4 regions of the Thioprofundum lithotrophicum genome follow, and region 3 is predicted to be linked to each of the others. Evidence: predicted binding sites of a transcription regulator. Region 3 holds the regulator's gene; each other region holds the start of a gene.
The links. The regulator sigma-54, encoded in region 3, starts transcription at its own class of promoters, with help from an activator protein. The targets are predictions, from matches to a motif close to TGGCANGNTNCNTGCTT.

Region 1 (4,211 bases), 140 kb from region 3:
AACACCACCCCGCCCACGTTGCCGTAGGCCCCGGCCATGCCGGCGATCTGTCCGGTCAGGCGGCGCTTGACCAGGGGAATCACGGCGAATACGGCGCCGTTGCCGGCATTGACGAACAGGGAGGAGAACACCACCACCGCCACGGCCGCGGCAATGGGCCAGCTCGCGTCCATGAAGCTCATCAGGAAGTAGCCCACGGCCAGCCCGGCCAGGATCACCGCCAGGGAGCGCTTGCGGCCGAAGCGGTCCGAGATCCAGCCGCCGGCCGGGCGCATGATGAGGTTCAGCCCGGCAAACACCGAGGCGATGGCGCCGGCCGCCACCGCCGAGAGGTTGAAGGTGTCCTGGAAGAACAGCGGCAGCATGGAGACCACGGCCAGCTCGGAGCCGAAGGTGACCATGTAGGCCAGATCCAGCGCCGCCACCTGCTTGAACTTGTAGCGTTCGATGTCCGGCACCGGCTCGCGGAACACGTGGCCGTTGATCTGGTAGATGCGAAAGGTCTGGAACAGAAACAGGCTGCCGAGGATGGCATAGATGATGTCGGTCACCGCTTCGCTCAGCATGCCCAGGTTGGCCGGGCCGAGCTTCCAGGCCAGTACGCCCAGGGCCGCGTACAGGGGGACGTTCATCAGGATGTAGAGAAAGAAGTCACCGGGGCTGGTGATCTCCAGCGCGCCGTTGCGCCTGGGCTTGAAATAGGTGGAGCCCTTGGGCGTGTCGGTCACCGAGAAGAAGTACACGGCCGAATAGATCAGGGCCAGCAGGCCGGTGGTGCCGATGGCCCAGCGCCAGCCGTCGTCGCCGCCGAACAGCAGGGCCAGGGTGGGCAGGACCAGCGCAGCGCCGGCGGAGCCGAAGTTGCCCCAGCCGCCGTAGATCCCCTGGGCCACGCCTGCCTGCTTGGCCGGGAACCATTCGGAGATCATGCGGATGCCGATCACGAAGCCGGCGCCGGCGAAGCCGAGCAGGAAGCGCATCATGGCCAGTTGTTCATAGGTGTCGGCCACGGCGAAACCGAAACAGAGGAAGGCCGAGACGAACAGCAGGCCCGAATAGACCCGGCGCGGGCCGAAGGCGTCGGTGAGCATGCCGATGATGATCCGCCCCGGAATGGTCAGGGCCACGTTGAGGATCAGCAGGGTCTTGATCTGCTGATCGGTGAGGCCGAGGGTGTCGCGCATGGCGCCCAGCAGGGGCGCGTGGTTGAACCAGACGAAGAAGCTCAGGAAGAAGGCGAACCAGGTCAGATGCAGGATGCGCATCTTTCCGGAGAACGACAGCAGGTTGATCTTGCTGTGGTCGATGACGGACATGGTGGTCTCCAGCGGCAAGGCAAAAGGGTTGCAAGATGTTGCCGGCTCTACAGCAATTAGCGTGCCATTATCATAAGACATTGAATAAAAAGGAAAAACCCGTTTGAGCGAGTGGTTTTCATGCACAGCCGGAGTGCAGCCGGACGGCGCCTCTATCAGCCGTGACTGATGTTGGTGCAGTCTCCGGCCGTGGCGGTGGACAGGGGCGCATGCCCCATGCCGGTGCCGCCGGCGCGCCGGCGTTGCGCTTTGGGGCGTGAAGGGCGGGCAGGAAGAGGGTGTGCACCATCTTGGTGCAACCGTCCCGGCAGGGCAGGGAGAGTGTCCCTGCGAAACGAGGGGGAATGTAAAAAATAATTCAATTAAAAACAAACGGTTACGGATTGTTTTATGAATTTCTAATGAATGGCACGGTAGTTGCTGAAAGGGGTGCAGACCTGACAGGCATCACGCAACGCACGCTATTCATCTGGAGCTACGCATGAAAGAGAAACTGGTTGTCATCGGGAACGGCATGGCAGGGATCCGCACCGTGGAAGAACTGCTCAAGGTGGCCCCCGATGCCTACGACATCACCGTCTTCGGCGACGAGCCCTACGGCAACTACAACCGGATCATGCTCTCGCCGGTGCTGGCCGGCGAGAAGACCATCGACGAGATCATGCTCAACGACGAGCAGTGGTACGCCGACAACGGGATCACCCTGCACAAGGGCAAAAAGGTGGTGAAGATCGACCGCGTCAGACGCAAGGTGATCGCCGAGGACGGCACCGAGGCCGACTACGATCGCCTGCTCATCGCCACCGGCTCGCGGCCCTTCATCCTGCCCATCCCGGGCAAGGATCTGGACGGGGTGGTGAGCTTCCGCGACATCCACGACGTGGACAGCATGATCGCGGCCGCGAAGCAGGGCAAGCACGCCGTGGTCATCGGCGGTGGCCTGCTGGGCCTGGAAGCGGCCAACGGCCTGATGCAGCAGGGCATGAGCGTGACCGTGGTGCACATCATGGACATCCTCATGGAGCGCCAGCTCGACCGCCCCGCGGCCGAGATGCTGCGCAAGAACCTCGAGGAGCGGGGCATGAACTTCCTCATGCCGGCCGAGACCGAGGCCATCGTGGGCAAGGATCGGGTGGAGAAGGTGCGCTTCAAGGACGGCACCGAGCTGTATGCCGATCTGGTGGTGATGGCCGTGGGCATCCGCCCCAACATCGAACTGGCCAAGGAGGCCGGCATCCACTGCGAGCGGGGCATCGTGGTCAACGACACCCTGCAGACCTTCGACCCGCGGATCTATGCCGTGGGCGAATGCGTACAGCATCGTGGCGTCACCTACGGCCTGGTGGCGCCCCTGTTCGAGATGGCCAAGGTTTGCGCCAACCACCTGGCCCAGTACGGCATCGGCCGTTACGAGGGCACGGTCACCTCCACCAAGCTCAAGGTCACCGGCATCGATCTGTTCTCGGCCGGCGACTTCCTCGGCGACGACAACACCGAGGAATTGGTCTTCCAGGATGCCTCGCGCGGCGTGTATCGCAAGCTGGTGGTGCAGGACAACCGGATCAAGGGCGCCGTCATGTACGGCGACACCATCGACGGTTCCTGGTACTTCGATCTGATGCGCGACGGCACCGACATCTCCGAGATGCGCGAGCACATCCTGTTCGGTCAGGCGCATCTGGGCGATTCGGGGCACGGCGAGCAGAACCGGGTGGCCGCCATGCCCGACGATGCCGAGATCTGCGGCTGCAACGGCGTGTGCAAGGGCGACATCGTCAAGGCCATCACCGAGAAGAAGCTCTTCACCCTGGAGGACGTGCGCGCCCACACCAAGGCGTCCAGCTCCTGCGGCTCCTGCACCGGCCTGGTGGAGGCCCTGCTGGCCCACGTGGTGGGCGGCGACTATTCCACCGCGCCGCACCTCAAGCCCCTGTGTGGCTGCACCGACAAGACCCACGACGAGGTGCGCGAGCAGATCCGCAAGCAGCAGCTCAAGGACATCCCGGCCGTGATGCAGGCCCTGGACTGGAAGACGCCCGACGGCTGTCCCAAGTGCCGCACCGCCCTCAACTACTACCTGCTGTGCGAATGGCCGGGCGAATACCAGGACGACAGCCAGTCGCGCTTCATCAACGAGCGTGCCCACGCCAACATCCAGAAGGACGGCACCTACTCGGTGATCCCGCGCATGTGGGGTGGCGGCACCAGCCCGAAGGAGCTGATGAAGATCGCCGAGGTGGCGGAGAAGTACGGCGTCAAGTACGTGCACGTCACCGGCGGCCAGCGCATCGGCCTGTATGGCCTGAAGAAGGAGCAGTTGCCGCACATCTGGAAGGATCTGGAAGAGGCCGGCTTCGTCTCGGGCCATGCCTACGGCAAGGCCCTGCGCACGGTCAAGACCTGCGTGGGCAAGGAATGGTGCCGTTTCGGCACCCAGGACTCCACCCACCTCGGCATCGAGATGGAGAAGCTCACCTGGGGTTCCTGGACGCCGCACAAGTTCAAGATGGCCGCCTCCGGCTGCCCGCGCAACTGCGCCGAGGCCACCATCAAGGACCTGGGCGTGGTCTGCGTGGATTCCGGTTACGAGATCCACGTGGGCGGCAACGGCGGCGTGAAGGTTCGTGCCACCGACTTCCTGGTGCACGTCAAGACCGAGGAAGAAGTGCTCGAATACGTGGCCGCCTTCATGCAGCTCTACCGCGAGCATGCCCACTATCTGGAACGCACCGCCCCCTGGATCGAACGGGTCGGCCTGGCCTGGGTCAAGGAACAGATCGTCGAGGACGAAGCCAAGCGCAAGGCCCTCGCCGAACGCTTCCGGGAAGCCCAGAAATACGCCCAGCAGGACCCCTGGAAGGAAATGGCCGAAAACGAAGCCAAGCGGGTCGAATT
Region 2 (4,211 bases), 1.3 Mb from region 3:
CCCGCTGGGTCTGCGCCTGCTGCTGGCCTGGGAATTCTGGGAATCGGGCGTGGCCAAGTTCAGGGGCGAGAACTGGTTCGGCCAGATCCAGGATCAGTTTCCCTTTCCCTTCAACCTCATGCCACCCGACATCAGCTGGTTCCTCTCCACCTGGTTCGAGCTGCTGGGCGCCCTCGGCCTGGTGCTGGGGCTGGGTACCCGCTTCTTCAGCCTTGCGCTGATCATCCTGACCCTGGTGGCCTGGTATAGCGTGCATGCCGGCAACGGCTACAACGTCTGCAACAACGGCTACCAGTTGCCCCTGATGTATCTGATCATGTTCCTGCCGCTGCTGTTCAGCGGCCCCGGCAAGCTCAGTCTGGATGCCTGGCTCGCCCGCCGCTACGGTCTGCGCGCCGACTGCGCCTGAACATGGCGCCGCTCAGCCGCGGCGCTGACGCTGGGCGCGGATCCGCAGGCGCAGGGCATTGAGCTTGATGAAGCCCTCCGCATCCTTCTGATCGTAGGCGCCGGCATCGTCCTCGAAGGTGGCGATGCTCTCGTCGAACAGGCTGTCGGTGTCGGACTTGCGGCCGACCACGATCACGTTGCCCTTGTAGAGCTTCAGGCGCACCACGCCGTTGACCGTGGCCTGGGAAGCGTCGATCATCGCCTGCAGCATCTCCCGCTCCGGCGACCACCAGTAACCGTTGTAGATCAGGGTGGCGTAACGGGGCATCAGTTCGTCCTTGAGGTGGGCCACTTCCCGATCCAGGGTCAGGGATTCCATGGCCCGATGGGCCCTGAGCAGGATGGTGCCGGCCGGCGTTTCGTAGCAGCCGCGGGACTTCATGCCCACGTAGCGGTTCTCCACGATGTCGTCACGACCGATGCCGTGCTCGCCGCCGATCCGGTTGAGGGTCTCCATGACCGTGGCCGGGCTCATGGCCTCGCCGTCGATGGCCACCACGTCCCCTTTCTCGAAGGTCAGCTCGATGTAGCGGGGTGCGTCTGGCGCCTGCTCGGGCGAGACGGTCCAGCGCCACATGTCTTCCTCGGGCTCGGCCCAGGGGTCTTCCAGAATCCCGCCCTCGTAGGAAATGTGCAGCAGGTTGGCGTCCATGGAATAGGGCGACTTCTTGCCCTGCTTGAAATCGACCGGGATGCCGTGCTGCTCGGCATAGGCCATGAGCTTCTCCCGGGAATTGAGATCCCATTCCCGCCAGGGCGCGATGATCCGGACCTCCGGCATCAGGGCATAGGCGCCCAGTTCGAAACGCACCTGGTCGTTGCCCTTGCCGGTGGCGCCGTGGGCGATGGCGTCGGCGCCGGTCTCGCGGGCGATTTCCACCAGCCGCCGGGCGATCAGTGGCCGGGCGATGGAGGTGCCCAGCAGGTATTCGCCCTCGTACACCGCATTGGCCCGGAACATGGGGAAGACGTAATCGCGGGCGAAGTCCTCGCGCAGATCCTCGATGTAGATCTCCTTCACGCCCAGCGCCTCGGCCTTGGCCCGGGCCGGCTCCACCTCCTCACCCTGGCCGATGTCGGCGGTGAAGGTGACCACTTCGCAGCCATAGGTGTCCTGCAGCCACTTGAGGATGATGGAGGTGTCCAGGCCACCGGAATAGGCCAGGACCACTTTCTTGATCTCGCTCATGGGTTCTCCGTCGCGTCGAATCGCTGCCCGGCGGGCCGGGAAAGAGCGGAATTATACCGATTTCGGAACCAAAATGGGCAGCACGAACGTGCCGGACTTACCCTTTCATGAGCGTGATCTCCACCCGCCGGTTGCGGTTGCGACCGGCCTGGGTGCGGTTGCTGAACTTCACGTCTTTCTCGTGGTGGGGTACGACCCGGAACAGCGCCGCCGGCAAGCCCTTGCCGATCAGGTAATCACGCACCGCCTCGGCCCGCTTGCGCGCCACCTTGAGGTTGATGCGGGCAAAGCCCTTGCTGTCGGTCCAGCCGTCGATGCGGATCCGCTTCACGGAAGGGTCGATTTGCAGGTATTCGGCGATCTGATCCAGACGCGCGCGCATGCCCGCATCGAGCGAGGTCTGGCCGAAGGCATACTGGAAGACGGTGTGACGCACGTCGTCGAAATCGTACCCCAGCAGGTTCTGTTCGCAATGCTGGAAACGCGACCAGGCCTCGCCGAAGCGCAGGCTGGTCAGGCGCAGCTCGACGATGTCGCTGCCATCGGCCCAGTCCCGGTAGCGCAGGACAGGGATCATGCCGGTCTCCAGCTCGGCCAGCAGCCGCCGGGCCCAGCCGTTGTTGAGATAGAAGGGGGTCTTGCCAGGCACCACCGGCACCGTGCCCAGATTGCGGGGATGGGTGAAGTGCTTCCATTCCGGCGGCAACGACATCAGCCGGGCCGTACCGCCCGCCTTGGGCCCCCGCAGGACCTGGATCCGGAAGATCAGCCCGTGCTTGGGACGGCGCAGAAAATCCGCCTGGCCGAACCCCGGGATCACGTGGGTGAGCACACACTGCAACCGATCCCCGTCACTGGCCCAACCGGCCGTATCCAGCGGCGCGTGGATATAGCGATAGTCTGCCCGCAGCGGCAGGGCCACGGCCAGCAGGGCGGCGAAAAGCGACAGTTTTCCATTCATGCCCGGAAAAATGCAACGGCCGTGCCAGATTGGCTTCGATTCAAACGGGTTGCAAATAACGCGGAGGGCGCAGAGACGCCGAGTTCACAGAGGATTTTCGAATTTATCGATCCTTGATGGATGGGCAATCGTTGCGCTCAAAATCCATCACTACTCTGCGCTCTCTGCGTCTCTGCGCCCTCCGCGTTTCTTCCACCGAGCCCCGCTATTTGTTCTTGCGCCGTTCGGCGCGGCGCAGGCGGGAGGCGAGGCGGCGGGCCAGGTCGCCGAACAGTTCGGTCTGGGTGGGGTGGGGGTGGATGGCGTGGCCGACCTGTTCCAGGGTCATCTCGCCGGCGACCATCATCACGCCCTCGCCGATCAGGGTGTCGGCGTGGTCGGCGAGGAAGTGGACGCCGATCACCCGGTGGCTGGCCTTGTCGGCCACCAGCTTGATCAGGCCCTGGGTCTCGCCGGTGATCATGGCCTTGGCATCGATGCTCATGGGCACCTTGATCTCGGCGGCGTCGATGCCGCGGGCCTTGGCCTGATCCAGGGAGAGGCCCACGAAGGCGGCCTCGGGACGGGTGAAGATCACGCCCGAGTCCTTGGTTTCGTCGTAGGTCATGTCCTCGCCGGCGATGGTGGCGGCCGCGACACGGCCCTGCTGGCCGGCGGTGTGGGCCAGCATCAGGCCGCCGATCACGTCGCCCACGGCGAAGATGTGGGGCACCGAGGTGCGGCAGCGCGCGTCGGCCTTGATCACGCCGTTCTCCACGGCCACGCCGGCCTTGTCGAGCTTCAGGGGCTCGAGCACCGGACGCTTGCCGGTGGCCATCAGCACGTAGTCGCAGGTGAAGCTGTGGCTCTTGCCGTCGGCACCTTCCCAGGTGAGCTTCATGGCGCCCGGCTCGCCCTTGATGCCGGTGACCCTGGCCGCCGTCTCGATGGTCAGGCGCGGATCGGCGTCGAGGATGGCCGTGAGCTGTTTGGCCACTTCCGGCTCCACTTCGGCCAGGATCCGATCCTGGCCTTCGAGCAGCAACACCTTGGTGCCGAAGTCCTGGAAGATCTGGGCCATCTCCACGCCGATGGCGCCGCCGCCGATGACGCCAAGGCGCTTGGGCGTCTCGGGCAGGTTCCAGACGGTGTCGGAGGTGAGCACGCCGCCCGATTCCAGGCCCTCGTGGGCGCCGGGGATGTGCGGCACGAAGGGCGGCGCGCCGGTGGCGATCACCGCCACGGCGAAGCTCACGGTGCGGCCCTCCTTGCCCTCGCCCGGCTGCGGACGGGTGAAGGGATCGGTCAGGTTTGCGCCGGTGTCGATGAACACGTGATGATCATCGACGAAGCTGGCGAAGCCCTGGATGACGTCGATCTTCACGCCCTTGTCGGTGTTCAGGGCCATCTTGCCGCGGGTCTCGAGTACCTCGCGGCGGTGTTTCTCGAGCTGCTGCCAGTCCAGCTTCGGCTTGTCGGTGCCCTTGATGCCGAGCAGCTTGTCGTGGGCACGGTCGCGAATGCGATCGGCCGCCGCCCGCCAGGCCTTGGAGGGAATGCAGCCACGCCACAGGCACTCGCCGCCGGGCAGGGGCGAGTCGTTGATCATGGCCACCTTGAAGCCGTGCTCCA
Region 3 (4,211 bases):
GACCCTCACCCAGGGCAGCCTGCGCGTCACCGGCGACCGCCTGGTGGTACACCTCGAGGGCGATCGCCTGCAGCGCATCATCGTCGAGGGCCGACCCGCCACCCTGATCCAGACCCCGGCGCCCGAACAGCCGCCGGTCCATGCCTCGGCCCGGCGCATGGAATACGAAGTGGCCAGCCGCACCGTCCACCTGGATCGCGACGCGCAGGTGGAACAGGGCCCGAACCGCTTCCGGGGGGAACACCTGATCTACGACATCGCCGCCGCCACGGTGAAGGCCCGCGCCGGCGAGGGCCGGGTGCACATCACCATCCAGCCGCCGGCGGAAGAAACCGAGAGCCCGCCATGAGCACCCTGCAGGTCCGGGATCTGGTCAAGCGCTACAAGGGCCGCAACGTGGTCGACGGCGTCTCCATGCGCATCGACAGCGGCGAGGTGGTGGGCCTGCTCGGCCCCAACGGCGCCGGCAAGACCACCTCCTTCTACATGGTGGTGGGGCTGGTGCCGGCCGACGCGGGGCGCATCGCGCTGGACGAGCGGGACATCACCCGCCTGGCCATGCACCAGCGGGCCCGCCTCGGCATCGGCTACCTGCCCCAGGAAGCTTCGGTGTTCCGCAAGCTCACCGCGGCCGACAACATCATGGCGATCCTCGAACTGCGCCCGGATCTGGATCGCACCCAGCGCGAGGAGCGGCTCGAGGCCCTGCTCGACGAGCTGCACATCGGCCACATTCGCAACAATCTCGGCCAGAGCCTCTCCGGCGGCGAACGGCGGCGGGTGGAGATCGCCCGCACCCTGGCCATGGAACCGCGCTTCGTGCTGCTCGACGAACCCTTCGCCGGCGTCGATCCCATCTCGGTGCTCGACATCCAGGCCATCATCCGCCACCTCAAGGCGCGGGACATCGGCGTGCTGATCACCGATCACAACGTGCGCGAAACCCTGGGGATCTGCGAACGGGCCTACATCATGAACGCCGGGCGTGTCATCGCCCAGGGCGACCCCGACAGCCTGCTGGCCGATCCCCAGGTGCGCAAGGTCTACCTGGGCGAACAGTTCCGGTTGTGAAACGCAACCCCTCTGCCCTCGCCCTGCTTTCATGCAAGAAATAGGCGAGCCCGGATATTGCACCAAGGTGCCGGATGATTGCGGTCTTTGCAGCCGCGCTCGCGCCGCGCTGGAGCGAAAGGCGTAGCCAACGCTACGTCTTTCGTGAAGCGCAAGCGAGCGCGAGCGAAAAGCCGCAAGGGCCGGCACAGAGGACGGGCGGAAAGAATGACCTTGGAGAAATCGTCTCAAGGCATCAACAAATCTTTATCACTCAAAGACTTGTTCGTCCGCCCGTCCTCGACTTGGTGCAATATCCGGGCTAGAATTGATTCTGCCGCCGCGAAAGCCGCCGGCCCGTGGTACCCCCGAACCGGATCGATGAAACAGACCCTACAACTCCGTCTCGGTCAGCACCTGACCATGACCCCCCAGTTGCAGCAAGCCATCCGGCTCCTGCAGCTATCCTCGCTGGAATTGCAGACCGAGATCCAGGAGGCCCTCGACGCCAACCCCCTGCTGGAGATGGACGAGGACGGCGATGCCGGTCCCGAGGCCGAGGCCGCGCCGGGCGAGCCCGTCGAGGCCACCGAGGAAGCCCTGAGCGAGACGCCCGCCGACGGCGCCAGCGACATCCCCGAGGATCTGCCGGTCGACTCCAACTGGGACGACATCTACGACAGCCTGGCCCCGGTGGGCCCGGGCAGCGCCCCCGCCAGCGACTTCGACCCGCGCGAGATCGAATACAACAGCCGCCCCGGCGGCACCAGCCTGCACGAACACCTCACCTGGCAGATGGATCTCACCCCCTTCAGCCCCACGGATCGGGCCATCGCCGAGTTCATCATCGACGCCATCGGCGACGACGGCTTCCTGACCCTGAGCGTCGAGGAGATCCACGAAGCCCTGGCCGGCGAACAGGAACTGGCGCCGGAGGAAATCGAGGCGGTACTGCACCGCATCCAGAACTTCGACCCGCCCGGCATCGCCGCCCGGGATCTGCGCGAAAGCCTGCTCCTGCAACTGCGCCAGTATCCCATCGACCATCCCCGCCTGGCCCAGGCCATGGCCCTGGTGGAGCAGCACTTCGAGCGCCTCGCCGCGCGCGACTATGCCCAGATCATGCGGCGCATGAAACTCGACGAGGACACGCTCAAGGAAGTGCTGCAGCTCATCCAGTCGCTCAATCCGCGGCCCGGCAGCCAGATCACCGATCAGCAGCCCGAATACATCGTGCCCGACGTGATCGTCACCAAGGTGGGCGACCGCTGGAAGGTGGAACTCAATCCCGACGCCGCGCCCCGCCTGCGGGTCAACCCCACCTACGCCAGCCTGGCCCGGGAAGTGCGCAACCCCGAAGACAACACCTACATCAAGAACCAGCTCCAGGAAGCCCGCTGGTTCATCAAGAGCCTGATGAGTCGCAACGAGACCCTGCTCAAGGTCGCCACCGCCATCGTCGAGCGCCAGACCGGCTTCCTCGAACACGGCGAGGAAGCCATGCAGGCCCTGGTGCTGCACGACATCGCCGAAGCGGTGGACATGCATGAATCGACCATCTCGCGGGTCACCAACAAGAAGTACATGCACACGCCCCGCGGCATCTTCGAACTCAAGTACTTCTTCTCCAGCCACGTCTCCACCGCCGATGGCGGCGAATGCTCGGCCACCGCGATCCGCGCGCGGATCCGCAAGCTGATCGCCGAGGAGGATCCGAAAAAGCCCCTCAGCGACAGCAAGCTGGCCGGCATCCTCGCCGAGCAGGGCATCAACGTGGCCCGCCGCACGGTGGCCAAGTACCGCGAAGCCATGAACATCCCTCCCTCCAACGAACGCAAACGTCTGGCCTGAACAACAAGGAGCCCGCCATGCAACTGAACGTCACCGGTCACCACGTGGAAATCACCGACGCCATGCACGACTACGTCACCAGCAAGCTGGCCCGGCTGGAACGCCACTTCGACCATGTCACCAACGCCCATGTGATCCTCAGCGTGGAGAAGGAACGTCAGAAGGCCGAAGCCACGGTGCACGTCAGCGGCAAGGATCTGTTCGCCGAAGCCGAGAACGGCAACCTCTACGCGGCCATCGACGAACTGGCCGACAAGCTGGACCGCCAGATCCGCAAGCACAAGGAAAAGCTCACCGATCACCGCCGCAGCGAAGGAGCCGAACGCAAGCAGCAGGACATCTCCGGGGAAGCCTGAACCGCCGCCATGCAACTGACCGATCTCCTCTCGCCCGATCGCATCGCCATCGATGTGAACGCGCACAGCAAGAAGCGCGCCCTGGAAGCGCTCAGCGAACTGATCGCCCACGATCAGCCCGGCAGCGCCGAAGACATCTTCGACGCCCTGCTCTCCCGGGAGCGCCTGGGCGGCACTGGGATCGGCAGCGGCGTGGCCATTCCCCACGGCCGGCTCAAGAACACCGACCACACCACCGCCGCCCTGATCCACCTGCGCCAGGGCGTGGACTTCGATGCCATCGACGATCAGCCGGTGGATCTGCTGTTCGCCCTCATCGTGCCGGAGCAGGCCACCGAGGATCACCTGCGCATCCTGGCCATGCTCGCCAGCCTGTTCCAGGAGAGCGAATTCCGCCAGCGGCTGCGGGCCTGCCGCAGCCCGGCCGAGATCCTGAACCTGCTGCGGCAATGGCAACCCGCGGCCTGACGCCGGCCCCGTGGCGCTGACCGCCCGGCAACTTCTCGACCCCCTGCAGGCGAGCCTGGACCTGGCCTGGCAGGCGGCGCCCGCCGCCCGGGATCGGGCCCTGGACGAATCCCGCCTGCGCGAGGCCGGCGGCAACGCCGTGGGCTATCTCAACCCGGTGCGGCCGAACCCCATCCAGGTGCTCGGCCAGACCGAACTGGCCTATCTGGACCAGCTCGGCGCCAACTCGCGGCACGACGCCATCGCGCGGATCCTCCAGCCCCCCACCGAAATCCTGATCGTGAGCGACGCCCTGCCGGTGCCGCCCGACCTGCGGGACCGGGCCGGCGCGGCCGGCATCCCCGTCCTCACCTCGCCCCGTCCCGCCGGCCACCTCGTCGACACCCTGCGCTATGCCCTCACCCGCCGCCTCGCCGCCCGGCAGATCCTGCATGGCGTGTTCATGGAAGTGATGGGCCTGGGCGTGCTGCTCACCGGCCCCAGCGG
Region 4 (4,211 bases), 760 kb from region 3:
TTCCAAATACCGGATCAGTCAGACGGGGGTATCTGATACCAACATCGCCCTGCGGGACAGGGAGCCGTTTCGTGACGCGCCGTGAATACATCCCTGTAGGCTCTACGGCCGCATCCCTGCGGCCGAAGGTCACGAAACGGCTCCCTGTCCCGCAGGGCTCAGTGCACACGACGCACCATGGTCTGATATTTGGAACTTCTTATTGGGGCAGGCCGGTCGGGGTGGAGGGGGTCTGGCCGAGGGGGACCGGGCCGCCGGCGTAGCGCAGGAGATGGAAGGTGATGACGGGGGTGCGCTTGACCACCTTGCCGTCGGCGTCGAGAATTTCCGCCTGCAGGGTGTGGGTGCCGCGATCCACGTTGCGCAGGATCAGGGTGAGGCCGCCGGCGCCTTCGATGGGATTGCCGTCGAGCTTCCAGCGCAGCCGGTCGCCTTCGACGATGCCGGGCTCGAGGGCGAGCTGGGCGGTCAGGTTGCCGGCGTTGCTGCGGATGGCTTCGTCGTCCTTCGGCCGCAGGATCTCGAAACGGGTATAGGCCGCAGCGTGTTCCTCGGCCTGCTTGCGGGCGGCGGCCTTGCGATCGGCGGTGGTTTCCGCCGCCTTGAAGCCGGAGGGCTTGGGCATGGTGATGATCGTGCCCCTGGGGACGTTCATCAGTTCGCCGCCTTCGATGGGCTTGTCGCTGTATTCGACGGTGCCGTCGGGATGGACCTTCTTGTAAACCTTTTCCTGTGCCGCGAGGGACAGGGAAAGGCTCAGGGACAGCAGCAGGATCAGGATGCGCATGCCCCGAGAATAGACGAATCGCTGTGGCAGGACAACCGAAAGGAGAATCGCCGGTTCCGGAACACCGACATGCGGGCGTTGCCGGCTCCGCTGCGCTTGCGCCAGCCTGCATCATGGCTTTTTCAGAACGCGGAAAGGGGGTCGCACAGACGAAAACGCCCCCGCAAATGCGGGGGCGTTTTCTCTTGCGCTGACGGACCGTCGATCAGAGCGAGTAGTACATGTCGAACTCGACGGGATGGGTGGTCATGCGCAGGCGCGTGACTTCTTCCATCTTGAGTTCGATGTAGGCGTCGATCATGTCGTCGGTGAACACGCCGCCGGCGGTGAGGAAGGCGCGATCCTTGTCCAGGTTCTCCAGGGCCTCTTCCAGCGAGGAGCAGACGGTGGGGATGTCCTTGAGCTCTTCCGGCGGCAGCTCGTAGAGATCCTTGTCGGCGGCATCGCCCGGGTGGATCTTGTTCTGGATGCCGTCGAGGCCGGCCATGAGCATGGCCGAGAAGGACAGGTACGGGTTGCCGGTGGGATCCGGGAAGCGCACCTCGATGCGTCGGGCCTTCGGGTTGGAGACGTAGGGGATGCGGATGGAGGCGGAGCGGTTGCGGGCCGAGTAGGCCAGCAGCACGGGGGCCTCGAAGCCGGGCACCAGACGCTTGTAGGAGTTGGTGGAGGCGTTGGTCAGGGCGTTGAGGGCCTTGGCGTGCTTGATGATGCCGCCGATGTAGTACAGGGCCAGCTCGGAGAGGCCGCCGTACTGATCGCCCGAGAACAGGTTCTGCCCGTCCTTGGCCAGCGACTGGTGCACGTGCATGCCGTTGCCGTTGTCACCCACCAGCGGCTTGGGCATGAAGGTGGCGGTCTTGCCGTAGATGTGCGCGACGTTGTGCACGCAGTACTTGAGGATCTGGTTCCAGTCGGCGCGGCGCACCAGGGTGTTGAACTGGGTGCCGATCTCGCACTGGCCGGCGGTGGCCACTTCGTGGTGATGCACCTCGCAGACCACGCCCATCTCTTCCATGGCCAGGACCATGGCGGCGCGCATGTCGTTCAGGGAGTCGACCGGGGGCACCGGGAAGTAGCCGCCCTTGGGACCGGGACGGTGGCCGATGTTGCCGTCTTCGTAGACCTTTTCCGAGTTCCAGTCGGCCTCTTCCGAGTCCACCTTGTAGAAGGCGCCGCTCATGTCGGCCCCCCAGCGCACGTCGTCGAGGACGAAGAACTCGGGCTCGGGACCGAAGTAGGCGGTATCGGCGATGCCGGTGGACTTCAGGTAGGCCTCGGCGCGCTTGGCCAGGGAGCGGGGATCGCGCTCGTAGCCCTGGCCGGTGGCCGGCTCGATCACGTCACAGGTGAGGATCAGGGTCGGCTCGTCGGTGAAGGGATCCATCACGGCGGTTTCGGCATCGGGCATCAGGATCATGTCCGACTCGTTGATGCCCTTCCAGCCGGCGATGGAGGAACCGTCGAACATCTTGCCGTCGGTGAACAGATCGGCGTCCACGGTGTGCGCCGGCACCGAGACGTGTTGCTCCTTGCCCTTGGTGTCGGTGAAACGGAAGTCGACGAACTTGACTCCGTTGTCCTTGATCATCTTCAGAACGTTGTCAGACATGTGAGCCTCTCCAGAGATTGAAAAGTGTGGCTAGCGTGAAAAAACCGATGCCCACCTGGTGCATGAAACATGCCACAAGGCAAGCGATTGTTTTCAAAAGGAAAGCGTGACATTCCCCCGAAACTGACGGTCTTGGTGCACCAGAATGGAACACCTCTGTTATTGTTTGCACCAAAACAGTGCTTCATTGAAAGCACAGATCCACCCGCGAAACACAGCGTTCCGGGACCGCGGCCTCGCGGAACCGCCGTGCCAGTGCCTCGGCCGAAGTCTCGGCCAGCGTTTCCACGGGCAGGTGCAGAATCACCTGGATGTGCCCTTCCAGATAGTGCAGGGTCACGTCCAGGATCTGCCGGGCCGCCTCGATCTCCTGCCAGTGGCGCAGCAGACGCTCCAGCAGTTCGCTGCGCAGCGGCAGATCCGGAGGCGAGGGTACCGCTTCGTCGTCCTCCGGGTCAATGTGCACCATGACATCGGTCACCTCGTCGATCTCGGCGATCACCCGCCGGCGCACCGTCTCGCTGACGTAATGGCCCTCCGACACCGAGATGGTGGGCGAGACCTGGATGTGCACGTCCACCAGGGCCTCGCCGCCCATGCGCCGGCTGCGCAGGATGTGCAGGGAGATGACCCCGTCCACGTCGAGGATCGCCTTGCGGATGGCCTCCACCCGCTCCGGCTCCAGGGCCGTGTCCACCAGTTCGCGCACCGCGTTCCAGGCCAGATCCCAGCCGATCTTCGCGATCATCAGGCCCACGCCGATGGCCGCGAGGCCATCCAGGTACCAGTAGCCGGCCATGGCCCCGCCGACGCCGAACAGCACCACCACGGAGGACAGGGCGTCGGAACGGTGGTGCCAGGCATTGGCCTTGAGCATGGGCGAGTTGTGACGCTCGGCCACGAACACGGTATATCGGTAGAGGATCTCCTTCGACAGCACCGACAGCCCGGCCACCACCAGCGCCGCGGCCCCCGGCAGGGCATGGGGCTCGCCCTCCACCAGCCGGTAAACCGCGTCCAGGGCGATGCCCACCGCCAGGCCCATCAGGGCGATGCCCAGCGCCACGGTGGCGATGGTCTCGAATCGGCCGTGGCCGTAGGGGTGATCCTCGTCGGCGTCCTGATGGGCATGCCGGGCGGCATACAGCACCACCGCGTCGGTGACCAGATCCGAGAGGGAGTGGATGCCGTCGGCGATCAGCGACTGGGAGTGGGCCAGGAAGCCCACCACGATCTTCACCACGGCCAGCAGGAAGTCCACCACCGCGCCGATGACGGTGATCCGCACCGTCTCGTCGTGGCGGTGCTGGCGGGCGGTTTTTTCGGGGGAATCGGTCATGTGATCATTGATTTTCGCGGCTCGCGCTGCTCCTGCAGGCGTTTTCTTCTTTCCTTCCGGGGCCGGTCATCCCTCGCCGACGGTGATGGTGATGAGGATCTCGTCGCCCTGCTCCTCGATCGACTCGACACTGTGGCCGTTGATCCGGCACCAGGCGGGGATGTCGTTCTTCACGCCGGGATCGGTGGCGATGATGCGTAGGCGCTGGCCGGGCTGCATATGCTCGACGGCGTCCTGGGTGCGGATCACCGGCAGGGGGCAGAGCAGGCGGCGGGCGTCGAGTTCGCGGGTTTCGCTCATACGTGCCAGGCCGGATCGATGTCGTTGGGATGCAGGGGTTCCACCTCGAGGCGGCGGGGCTCGCCGCCGGGGGGCGTCACTTCCAGCGCCACTTGGGGGGCGCTGCGGCCCTGGCCGTAGCGGGCCGCGATGCGGGCGGCCAGTTCGATGTCGTCGTCATTCACCTCGCCGTC

Region 1: a site for sigma-54 is predicted at 1,723-1,739, ahead of nirB (nitrite reductase large subunit NirB). Genes of this name have one in related genera too.
Region 2: a site for sigma-54 is predicted at 2,611-2,627, ahead of ACZ5BH_RS10145 (flagellar protein MotY). Genes of this name have one in related genera too.
Region 4: a site for sigma-54 is predicted at 2,458-2,474, ahead of glnA (glutamate--ammonia ligase). Genes of this name have one in related genera too.

What each region holds. Positions count from the first base shown of each region.
Region 1 is NZ_AP042379.1:623,015-627,225, reverse strand. It holds gene ACZ5BH_RS02880 (NarK family nitrate/nitrite MFS transporter) at 1-1,316, opposite strand, end outside; gene nirB (nitrite reductase large subunit NirB) at 1,798-4,211, shown strand, end outside.
Region 2 is NZ_AP042379.1:2,148,295-2,152,505, reverse strand. It holds gene ACZ5BH_RS10155 (HvfX family Cu-binding RiPP maturation protein) at 1-409, shown strand, start outside; gene ACZ5BH_RS10150 (argininosuccinate synthase) at 422-1,639, opposite strand; gene ACZ5BH_RS10145 (flagellar protein MotY) at 1,737-2,600, opposite strand; gene ACZ5BH_RS10140 (FAD-dependent oxidoreductase) at 2,806-4,211, opposite strand, start outside.
Region 3 is NZ_AP042379.1:481,832-486,042, forward strand. It holds gene lptA (lipopolysaccharide transport periplasmic protein LptA) at 1-349, shown strand, start outside; gene lptB (LPS export ABC transporter ATP-binding protein) at 346-1,071, shown strand; gene ACZ5BH_RS02240 (RNA polymerase factor sigma-54) at 1,432-2,901, shown strand; gene hpf (ribosome hibernation-promoting factor, HPF/YfiA family) at 2,919-3,257, shown strand; gene ptsN (PTS IIA-like nitrogen regulatory protein PtsN) at 3,267-3,725, shown strand; gene hprK (HPr(Ser) kinase/phosphatase) at 3,736-4,211, shown strand, end outside.
Region 4 is NZ_AP042379.1:1,241,895-1,246,105, forward strand. It holds gene ACZ5BH_RS05895 (DUF4124 domain-containing protein) at 200-787, opposite strand; gene glnA (glutamate--ammonia ligase) at 993-2,399, opposite strand; gene ACZ5BH_RS05905 (cation diffusion facilitator family transporter) at 2,584-3,738, opposite strand; gene ACZ5BH_RS05910 (sulfurtransferase TusA family protein) at 3,805-4,038, opposite strand; gene ACZ5BH_RS05915 (tRNA (5-methylaminomethyl-2-thiouridylate)-methyltransferase) at 4,035-4,211, opposite strand, start outside.